Regions from separate parts of the Micromonospora sp. DT178 genome, predicted to be linked through region 1. Evidence: riboswitches for the same ligand, from Rfam matches in the RefSeq annotation. Region 1 holds a riboswitch; each other region holds the start of a gene.

Evidence for each region. Region 1 has a riboswitch for cobalamin ahead of ACLQ22_RS09530 (cell wall anchor protein). Riboswitches for the same ligand answer to the same signal wherever they lie in the genome.
Region 2: another riboswitch for cobalamin. It lies ahead of ACLQ22_RS22865 (ribonucleoside-diphosphate reductase subunit alpha); the one in region 1 lies ahead of ACLQ22_RS09530 (cell wall anchor protein).
Region 3: another riboswitch for cobalamin. It lies ahead of cobN (cobaltochelatase subunit CobN); the one in region 1 lies ahead of ACLQ22_RS09530 (cell wall anchor protein).

The regions. Positions count from the first base shown of each region.
Region 1 covers NZ_JBNCKV010000004.1:171,069-174,449, reverse strand. Annotated here, with positions in the region: gene ACLQ22_RS09535 (hypothetical protein) at 1-253, opposite strand, end outside; gene ACLQ22_RS09530 (cell wall anchor protein) at 250-1,716, opposite strand; cobalamin riboswitch at 1,854-1,993, opposite strand; gene ACLQ22_RS09525 (hypothetical protein) at 2,082-2,567, opposite strand; gene ACLQ22_RS09520 (prenyltransferase/squalene oxidase repeat-containing protein) at 2,603-3,381, opposite strand, start outside.
Region 2 covers NZ_JBNCKV010000013.1:167,006-170,386, forward strand. Annotated here, with positions in the region: gene ACLQ22_RS22865 (ribonucleoside-diphosphate reductase subunit alpha) at 1-1,503, opposite strand, end outside; cobalamin riboswitch at 1,722-1,936, opposite strand; gene ACLQ22_RS22870 (hypothetical protein) at 2,000-2,167, shown strand; gene ACLQ22_RS22875 (N-acetylmuramoyl-L-alanine amidase) at 2,228-3,325, opposite strand.
Region 3 covers NZ_JBNCKV010000007.1:141,033-144,413, reverse strand. Annotated here, with positions in the region: gene cobN (cobaltochelatase subunit CobN) at 1-1,502, opposite strand, end outside; cobalamin riboswitch at 1,989-2,118, opposite strand; gene ACLQ22_RS15530 (hypothetical protein) at 2,523-2,615, opposite strand; gene ACLQ22_RS15525 (MFS transporter) at 2,687-3,381, opposite strand, start outside.

The DNA.
Region 1 (3,381 bases):
CCCAGCGCAGCGTGCCGGTGATCTGGAAGCCGGCGTTCTTGAGCGCCGCCAGGCCGGTGGACTGCTCGCCCCGGGCGCACCGCACCACGGTCCCGCCGCCGAGTTCGTTGAAGTCGACCACCACCGTGACGCCGGAGGCGTCCGGGCAGTAGCCGGCCGAGCCGGCGGCCCTGGCGGGGGTGCCCGATCCGACCATCGTGCCGGCGGCGGTGAGGGCGACGACCAGACCGGCGCGGGCGGCCCGGACGGTCATGCCGCCCGCCGACGGCCGAGTACGAGGAGCAGCACCCCGCCCCCGACCAGCAGGAACGCGATCAGCACATAGCTGGTGATCGCCGCGCCGGTCGTCGGCAGCCCGCCGAGGCCGGGGGTGGTCGGGGTCGCACTCGGGGCGGCGGTCGCCGATGCCATGGCGGACGGCGTCGGCGACCCGGTGGTCGCGGACGGGCTCGGTGTCGGGCTGGCAGGCACGGGGGGCGTCGGTGACCCGGTGGGCGTGGGAGAGGTGGTGGCCGTCGGGGAGGCGGTAGGCGTGGGCGAGGCCGTGCCGGTCGGGGTCGGCCCGGGGGACGACGGCGGCGGGTCGAGGCCGATGCGCCCCAGCGGCACCTGGACGAGACCGAGCAGGGCCTGTGCGGTGCTGCGGCGCCACTGGTCCCGTTCGTTGTCCGTGATCCCGGACGCGACGGCCGTTGCCAGGCTGTCGGTGTTGTAGGCGATGGCGCCCGCGTCGGCGGCGGCCGCGCCACCGTCTGCCGCGGTGAGCTGTAGTGCGGCCAACGCGCCCGCGGCCCGCGCGGCCTCGGTGTCGCGGCCGGCGGCGGCGAGAGCCTGTCCGGCCAGGCCGGTGCTGTTGGAGTTCGCGCCGGTGGTCGGGCCGGAACCGCCGAACGACCCGTCGGCGTGCTGCTGCTCCACCAGCCAGTCCGCGGCCTTGCCGGCAGCCGCGGTGGCGCCGGTGGCGCCGTCGGCAGCGGCGGCGAGCAGCGCCTGCACGGCCATTGCGGTCGAGTCGACGTCGAGGGTGGCGCCGGCCTGCTCGTCGCAGGACGGCGACGGGCCGTCGGCGGTGTCGGGGTAGAGCCGGAACCCACCGGCCGCGCACTGCTGCCGGACGAGGAAGTCGACGGTGTCCTGCGGCACGTCGCCGCTGCGAGCCAGGCCCAGCACCGCGAAGGACTGGTCGAAGGTGTTGCTGGCGTCCGGGCCGCTGTCGGCGGTGGTGCGGCTGGTGATTCGCCCCCGCTGGTGCCCCGCGTCCGCCCCGGCGACCAGCGACAGGGTCTCCGTCCGCAGGTCGAAGCCGCCGAAGTCGGTGGGGTCAGCTCCGGCGGCGGAGGCGGCGTACAGCAGCTTCGCGGTCGCCCCGCCGTCGGTGAAGCCCGGGATGCCCCAGTCGTCGTAGCTGTTGTAGGACCGCACATGCGCCGCCACCTGCGCCGTCGCGGCCTGACGGACCGGCGCGTCCACCCCGGTCGCGGACAGAGCGAGGATCCCGTCGACGGTCAGACCCCAGTCGGGGCCGCCGAGCGGGCCGGGCAGCACCCCGTCGGCGAACTCACCGGCCAGCCAGGAGGCGGCGTCGCGCGCGGCGGCGGCGTGGGCCGGGGTGGGCGCGGCCACGACGGTCAGGGGTACGGCGGTGAGCGCGGCGATCGTCGCCGCCGTGGCGGCGAACACGCCGACACCGAGACGCCGGGAGCGGGACCGGGACATGAGAGGTGCCTTTCGCAGAGCGGTCGGTGGAAGCTCCGGAAAGCACCCGGGGACAGCGACACCCCGCTCGCATGATGCGATGAGCGGGGTGGAGCGGGCCTCGGTGGCCCGGACTTCACCCTGTGAACCTCGACAGTGGAAGCCGCTCGTCCCGGGCGAGGCATTCCGGCTCGCGAGGCCGAAGCCTCGCTCACGGTTGCGGGTCAGCGCCGGCTTCGAACCGGCTTCCCCCCACACGGGACGTATGCAGTTGTGGACCCGGTGTGCACCGGGTGCCGACACCGTACCGCCCGCACGTCTCGCGACGCCAGGGGCGGTGGCCGACACCCGGTGCAGCACCGCGGTCACGCCGTGTGCGGCTCCGGTCAGGGCGCGGCGATGCTCGGCGGGGCGCCCGCGCCGAACGACCAGCCCTCGACGGTGCCCGGGGCCGGGTTGTAGCTGCTCGCGCCGGACGTGCTGTAGGACCAGGCGCCGCCGCTGGAGGCGTGCCAGTACGACCAGTACGCCGTGACGGGCGGGGTGTTGACACACGGATCGGTCGCGACGGTCGGCTTGCCGTTGATCCGGCAGACGAATGCCAGCCCCCAGCGCTGGGTGCCGGTCACCGTGAAGCCGGCGCCCTGGAGGGCGGCCACCCCGGTGGCCGGATCGCCCGGGGCACAGGCGACCTGGACGCCGCCGCCGAGCGCGGCGAAGTCCACCACGACGGTGACGCCGGAGGTGCCGGTGCAGGCGGCGGCCTGCGCGGCCCGTGGGGCGGGTTCGACGGCGGTGAGGGCGACGGTGGCGACGGCAGCGGCCAGCAGGCCGGCGAGTCGTGCGCGCACGGTGGATCGGTGACGGAACACGGTTCCTCCTGGAATCGGGTGAGCGACGGGACGGGTCACGGGCAGGCGGGGATTGGCGTGCCCGGGGTGGCGCCGGCCGCGGACAGCCGGGCGTACCCGGTGCCGGTCAGGCCGAGGACGGCCTGGCCGGTGGCCCGGGCGGCGGTGCCCGGGTCGAAGGTGCCGCCGTCGAAGTCGACCGCGCCCCGGTCGGCCGGTGCCCCGGCGCAGCCGACCTGGAGCCCGGCGAGGAACACCCGCGCCCGTGCCCAGGCCAGCGGTCGGTGACCGTCGTGCAGCGCCTGCGCGGCGAGGCCGGTGCTGTTGGCGTTCGGGGTACCGGCGGCGTTGGCGAAACCGCCGTCGGCGCGCTGCACGGACAGCAGCCAGCTCAGCCCGGCGGCGGCGTCGGTCGGGCGGTCGGCGACCCGCAGCGCCTGCACCGCGAGCGCGGTGGCGTCCACGTCGGAGGTGCAGACCGGTTGCGCGGGCAACGCCGGGTAGCCGCCGTCCGGGCAGCGGGTGCCGGCCAGCCAGGCGGCGGCCGCCGGGGGCGGGCCCTGCGAGGTGTGGTCCAGGGCGAGGAGGGCGAACGACTGGCTGAACGTGTTGCTGTAGTCCCCGTACGCCGACCGGTCGGTGAACCGGCCGCTGGGGTCCTGGAGCGAGCGCAGCCGGGCGATCAGGTCCACGCCGCCGATGTCGGTCGGGTCGCCGCCGCGCACCTGGACGGCGAGGGCGAGCTTGGCGGTCGCGCCCGCGTACGCCTCGGTCGTGCCGTCGCCGACGTAGGCGTCGCGGATGTCCGGTCGGGTGACCCAGGCCAGCGCCCGGG
Region 2 (3,381 bases), on a different contig from region 1:
GCCCATCAGGCCGAGCCCGACGGGACGCCAGCGGGGATTGCTCGCCGCCGCCTGCGCCGTCGGGTAGTAGTTGATGTCGATGACCCGGTCGAGGTACGTCACGGCGGTGCGGACGGTGGCGCGCAGCCGCTCCCAGTCGATGCCGTCCGCGCCCAGGTGGGCGGCGAGGTTGACCGACCCGAGGTTGCACACGGCGGTCTCGGCGTCGCTGGAGACCTCGACGATCTCGGTGCACAGGTTGGACAGGTGCACCACGTTGCCCGCCTCGGCGGTCTGGTTGCACAGCCGGTTCGCGGCGTCCTTGAACGTCATCCACCCGTTGCCGGTCTGTGCGAGGGCGCGCATCATCCGCCCGTACAGCTCCCGCGCCGGGACCTGCCGCACGTAGCGGCCCTGCTCCTCGGCGGCCCGGTACGCCGCGTCGAACTCCTCCCCCCACAGGTCCGGCAGCTCCGGCACCACGTCAGGGTCGAACAGCGACCACACCCCGTCGGACTCCACCCGCCGCATGAACTCGTCCGGGATCCAGTTGGCCAGGTTCAGGTTGTGGGTGCGCCGGGCGTCCTCACCGGTGTTGTCCCGCAGCTGGAGGAACTCCTCGACGTCCGGGTGCCACGGCTCCAGGTAGACGCAGGCCGCGCCCTTGCGCCGACCACCCTGGTTGACCGCCGCCACCGAGGCGTCCAACGTCCGCAGCCACGGCACGATCCCGTTGGACTGCCCGTTGGTGCCCCTGATCAGCGCGCCCCGCGAGCGGACCCGCGAGAACGCGATGCCGATCCCGCCGGCGAACTTCGACAGGTTCGCCACCTGCGCGTACCGCTGGTAGATGGAGTCGAGCTCGTCGCGCGGGGAGTCGACCAGGTAGCAGGAGGACATCTGGGTGTGCCGGGTGCCGGAGTTGAACAACGTCGGCGAACTCGGCAGGTACGCCAGGCTCGACATCAGCCGGTAGAACTCGATCGCCTCGTCCGGTGCCTGCGACAGGCCGCAGGACACGCGCAGCAGCCAGTACTGCGGGGTCTCCAGCACCAGCCGGCTCGTCGGGTGGCGAAGCAGGTACCGGTCGTAGACCGTACGCAGCCCGAAGTACTCGAAGCGCAGGTCGCCGCGCGGGTCGACGGCGGCGTCGAAGGCGCTCGCGTGGGCCGCGACGAACGCCGCGGTGTCGTCGCCGATCAGGCCCTCGGCGTGGCCGCGCCGGATCGCCTCGCTGAAGGAGCCGATGCCCTGCCGGCGGACCTCCTTGTCGACGTACCCGGCCAGCAGGCGGGCCGCCAGCCGCGAGTACTGCGGCTCCTCACCGATCATCTCCGCGGCGGTCTGGATGGACAGCCGGTCCAGTTCGGCCGTCGTCGCCCCGTCGTACAGGCCGCTGATCGTCCGGGTCGCCACCCGCAGCGGGTCGACGTCGGCGAGGTCGTCGGCCCACCGCTCGACCGCGCGGACGATCCTGTTGACGTCGACCACCTCGGTGCCGCCGTCGCGCTTGCGGACCCGCATCTGCGGCCGCCGCTGGCCCGCCACGGCCGCATCGTCGACCGCCGTGCCGTCGGCCGGAACAACCTCGGTGACTGTCACCACTCACTCCTCGCGAGCCTTGATCCCAGACGGAACTCCTGGGCACGCGGGGAGCGGACACCGACGACGACGCGCGCAGGCACGCGTCGGGATGGCGTCGGCCGTCCCACGAGGCCTCGGACCGCCGCACACCCGGATGCGGGCGTACGGCGCACTGGCAGGTCTTCGGACTCGCGGGCGCGACCGGGCTCGCCGGTCTCCTACTGGCCGTCGCTTCCCAGGCCGCTGGCGGCCCAGTGCTGATGACGGCGGTCGTTCCCACTCACCGCTGCGGGGCAGTCCCGGATTCCCACCGGGTTCCCTCTTGCCTCGACCGCTCCGGATGAGCGGCCGAACCAGCTGCGCCGACACCATATATAGGGTTGGCGTCGTTGTCACACGCCACATGTCGGTCTCGGGCGTGTCATCGGCGGCCCGGGTGACGCCCGTCGATCGCCGGCCCGGCGTCCGCGTCGATGCCCGCCCTCGGCGGCGCGGAGGCTGTCGTCCGCTCGGTACGGTCGCGCTGCGCGCCGAGGAGCTGTCGGCCCGTACCGGCGGCGCGGTCCTGGTCTGCCAGGTGCTCGAGTTCCACAACTGGCACTGACGTGCGAGCGGACCGGGATCCTGTGGTCACCCGATCCCGGTCCGCCCCCAGGCGGTGCAATCAGACCTTGGTGACCCGGACGGCGTCGGCCACCACGTAGCCGGGGGTGCTGGTCCACCGGCTCACCGCGACCAGGTTGCGGTCACCGGCGGCCAGTCCGAAGGTGCCCAGCGAGCGCCACACGCCGCCGCTGGAGCGCTGGTCCACGTTGACCGTGCGGTTGCCCGAGGCGGTGACGACGACGTGCGGGGCCGCGCTGTTGTAACCGGGGTCGGCCGGGTGGCGTACCTCGATCCGGTAGTCGCCGGCCGTCGGGATGTTCACCTTGAACCAGGCGGCGTCGCTGGCGGGCGTCGGATTGGCGAAGCGGTAGTCGGCCCCGTAGCGCTGGGCCGAGTACGAGGAGGTGCCCCAGTTGGTGCTCGCCGTGAACCGTCCCGCCGTGGCGTTGTCCACGATGGTGCCGCCCGTGGGCGGCGGGTTGGTGGTGCCGAGGCCGAGGTAGGCGGCGATGCCCTCGGCGTGCCCACGGGCGACGGCGGTGATGAAGTCCGCCCGCTTGAGCAGGTTCGAGTCGGCGACGCTGTCGATGAAGAGGTTCTCGGTCAGCACCGCGGGCATGGCCGCCTCGCGCAGCATGTGGAAGTTCGCGGTCTTCAGCCCTCGGTCGGTGACCCCGCCGATCGTCCGCATGGCGCCGATCACCCTCGGGTGCAGCGCGTTGTGCAGGTTGACGGTGGCCGCGCCCGCCGTCGGGTACCGGTAGCTCTCGAAGCCGGTGCCGCCGCCGGAGTTGATGTGCACGCTCACGAGCAGGTTCGCGCCCCACGCGTTGGCGTCGTCCGTGCGGTACGCCAGGCTGCGGGTGATGTCGGTCGTCCGGGACATGCGGACGTCGACGCCCCAGTTGGCCAGCAGGATGTTGCGCAGTTGCAGGGAGATGTCGAGCGTCAGGGCCTTCTCCTGCAGCCCGTTGCCGACCGCGCCGGGGTCGGTGCCGCCGTGGCCCGGGTCGATGTAGACCTTCGGCAACGCCGCCCATGCGGGGCCGGCGACGATGGGGACGGCCGCGGCGCCGGCGACGGCAGCCAACAGGGTACGCCGCCGAAGCGTCGGGTTGTCGAACATGTGCACCTCGTCATCGGGAGAGATCGACACTGCTCGGCAATATAGCGGGACATCGATAAAACATGAAAGATGTCTACGTCCTTTGA
Region 3 (3,381 bases), on a different contig from region 1:
TCGGCGACGGGCGCGGCCAGCCAGCGGTACGCGGCCAGGTAGTGGTGGCTGGGCGGCAGGTCCGGGTCGTGGTAGATGGCGATCGGGTTCTCCCCGAAACCGCGCGGCGGCTGGATCAGCAGCACCACGTTGCCGAAGCGCAGCCCGGCGAGCACGATGTCGCCGCCGTCGGTGTAGAGCCCGCCGGGCGGCTCGCCCCAGTGGGCGAGCATCCGTTCCCGCAGCTCCGCCGGCACCTGCGCGAACCACCGCCGGTACGTCTCCCCCGGCACCCGCGCCTCGGCGGCGCCGAGCTGCTCCGGGGTGAGCCACTCGACGTCGTGGCCGCCGGCGGCGATGAGGGCGTGGATGAGCGCGTCGCCGTCGTCGGGCACCGGCGCGTCGCCGAGGTGGTAGCCGGCGTCGGCCAGGGCGGCGAGCAGCCGCACCGCCGAGGCGGGGGTGTCCAGGCCGACGGCGTTGCCGACCCTGGAGTGCTTCGTCGGGTACGAGCTGAGCACGACCGCGAGCCGCTTGTCGGCCTGGGGCACGTGCCGCAGCCGGGCGTGCCGCACGGCGATGCCGGCCACCCGGGCGGCCCGCTCGGGGTCGGCGGCGTAGGTGGACAGCCCGTCGGCGTCGATCTTCTTGAACGAGAACGGCACGGTGACGATCCGGCCGTCGAACTCGGGGATCGCCACCTGCATCGCGGCGTCCAGCGGGGACAGCCCGGCGTCGCTGGCGGCCCACTGCTCGCGCGTGCTGGTCAGGCAGAGCGCCTGGATCACCGGCACGTCCAGGGCGGCGAGCGCGCCCACGTCCCAGGCGTCCTCGTCCCCTCCGCCGGAGGCGTCGGCGGCGACCGTGCCGCCGGCGGCGAGCACGGTGACCAGCAGGGCGTCGCAGCGGGCGAAGAGCCCGAGCGGCCCCGCGCCGGCGGTGAGTCCGCGCAGCGAGCCGCAGTAGATGGGCAGCGGGTCGCCGCCGGCCGCGTCGACCGCGTCGGCGAGGACGTCGACGAATCCGGTGTTCCCGGCGAGGGCGTGCGCCCGGTAGAAGACGATCCCGACCGTCGGCCGGTCCGGCCGCGCGGGCCGCTCGCCGTGGATGCCGTACGTCGGGGTGGGCGCGGGCGGGGCGAAGCCCTCGCCGGTGAGCAGCACCGTGTCGGAGAGGAAACGGGCGAGCTGGGCGAGGTTCTCCGGCCCGCCCTCGACCAGGTAGGCCAGCGCCTGGGTGGCCACCCCGGAGGCCACGGTGGAGGCCGCCATCAGCTCCGCGTCCGGCACGTTCTCGCCGCCGAGCACGACCGTCGGCACGCCGGAGGCCAGCACCGCGGCCAGCCCGTCCGGCCATGCCTGCCGGCCGCCGAGCAGGCGTACGACGGCGAGGTCGACGCCGTCGAGCAGCGCCGGCACGGCGTCGGCGGCGACCCGGGCGGGGTTGGCGAGCCGGTAGTCGGCGTCGCTGGCGCGGGCGGCGAGCAGGTCGGTGTCGGCGGTGGACAGCAGCAGGATGCGCACGGACAGCTCCGGAGAGTGACGCCCGGGTCGACGCGGGACGACCGGGCGATGCGGGGATGGGCGCGGTTCAGCGGGTACGACGGGCCGGTGGCCCGCTCACCGGCGGGCCCGCGGGGTCGGGCGGCGCGGTGCGGGCGTCAGCGGTACGCGGTGAGGGCGCGCCCGGTCACGGTGGCAACCCGGCCGGGCACGGCGGCGACCCGGCCGGTCACGGTGCGGGCGCCACCGGGTGCCGGGCGACCGACGGCGGGCGCGGTGCGGGCCGGCGGGCGCGCGGCGGCCCGGCGACTGGCCGGCGGCGCGGAAATGCGGCTTCGTGCGGCGATGCGGCCTTGTGCGGCGATGCGGCCGCCCGCGGGAGAGCTGCCGCCAGCGGGGCCGCTGGCACGGCCGGGCACGATGCAACGATGATCGTCGATGGGGGAGACGCGGTGCGTCATCGGGTCCTCCTCGGGTGTCCACGCCCTGGAATCACTCCGACGGCCGAAGTATCCTGGCTCCCGGATCGACGCTCTCCCCCGGCCTTCCAACCGCGCACGCACGGCCGTGACTCGCGAGGGGGGATCGCTCCCCGGTGACAGTGGCGGGACCGCGCCGGAATCGCACCGGCTTCCTTCACTGCCGTCAGGCCGCGAATGCTGCCACACCCCGGGCCGCCGGTCAACGCCACCCCACCCCGGCTCACGGCACCTCGTATCGATCGACGAGGAACGATCGCGACGCCCATTCAGGCACGCCTTTCGCATTGTCGTCGGCCGATGTAAGGTTCGGGCCGTCGAATACGGCGACGGCGGCCCCGGAACGCGCACGGGCCGAGCGTCCCGGCATCCGCGCGCACCCCGGCGCCCGCGTGCCGTTCCGCTTCCCGAGCAGGCAGGCTGCGGCGCGCGGGAGGCGTCCCCGCCCGCCCGACGTGGTGACGGGGACCTCGACCACGGTCGACGTCGGCTCACCGGTCGGCGAGCCCCGATTCGTAGCCCGCGATGACCGGTTGCGCCCGGTCGCGGGCGGCCAGCTTCGTCAGCAACCGGCCGTCTTCACGGTGCCCCGGCTGAGCTGCAGGTGCCGCTCGATCTCGGCGTTGGACGTCCCACGGGTGATCAACGTCAACACCTCCCGCTCCCGCCGGTCACCCCGTCGAGCCGTCCGGGCACCCGCCGGGCGGCCGGCGGACGTCCTCCCCGTCAGGCCGGATCGCCCGGCGCGGTGGGGCGGGACGCGACGCACCAGGCGGCGGTCGCGGCGACCGCCACCGTCGCGCTGAACAGGAAGGGGGCCCGCATGCCCAGGCCGGCGGCCAGCGCCCCGCCGGCGAGAGCCCCGAGCGCGGTGCAGCCGTAGGAGAGCATCCGGGAGGCGGCGACCACCCGACCGAGCAGGTCGCCGGGCACGAGGCGTTGCCGGACCGACAGCGCGGCCACGTTGAGGACCGCGAACGACGCGCTGGTGGTGACGACGACGACCACCGCGGCGATCCGGTGCGGCGCGACGGCCAGGAGGGCCGGCGTCCCGGCCGTGACCGCCATCGACCAGGCCAGCACGGCACGGTGCCGGAACCGGCCGATCAGCCGGTCGGCGACGAGGGAGCCGGCGAGCCCGCCGGCCGCGCCGGTCGCCAGCAGCAGGCCGAAGCCGAGCGCGCCGAGACCGAGGCTCTGCCGCGCGTACAGCACGAAGATCGCGAACCAGGCGCTGTCCGCGGCGGCGACTGCCGCGCCGACGACCACCAGCGTACGGAGCACGGGTTGCCGGGCCAGCCACCGCAGCCCGGCGAGCGCCCCGCGCCTGGCCGGGTCGGCGGCGGCGGCGCTCCGCCCGTCCCCGTCGGCGCCCGACCGTGCCGGGCCGGGGCGGGCCAGGCTCAGCGGCAGGGACAGCA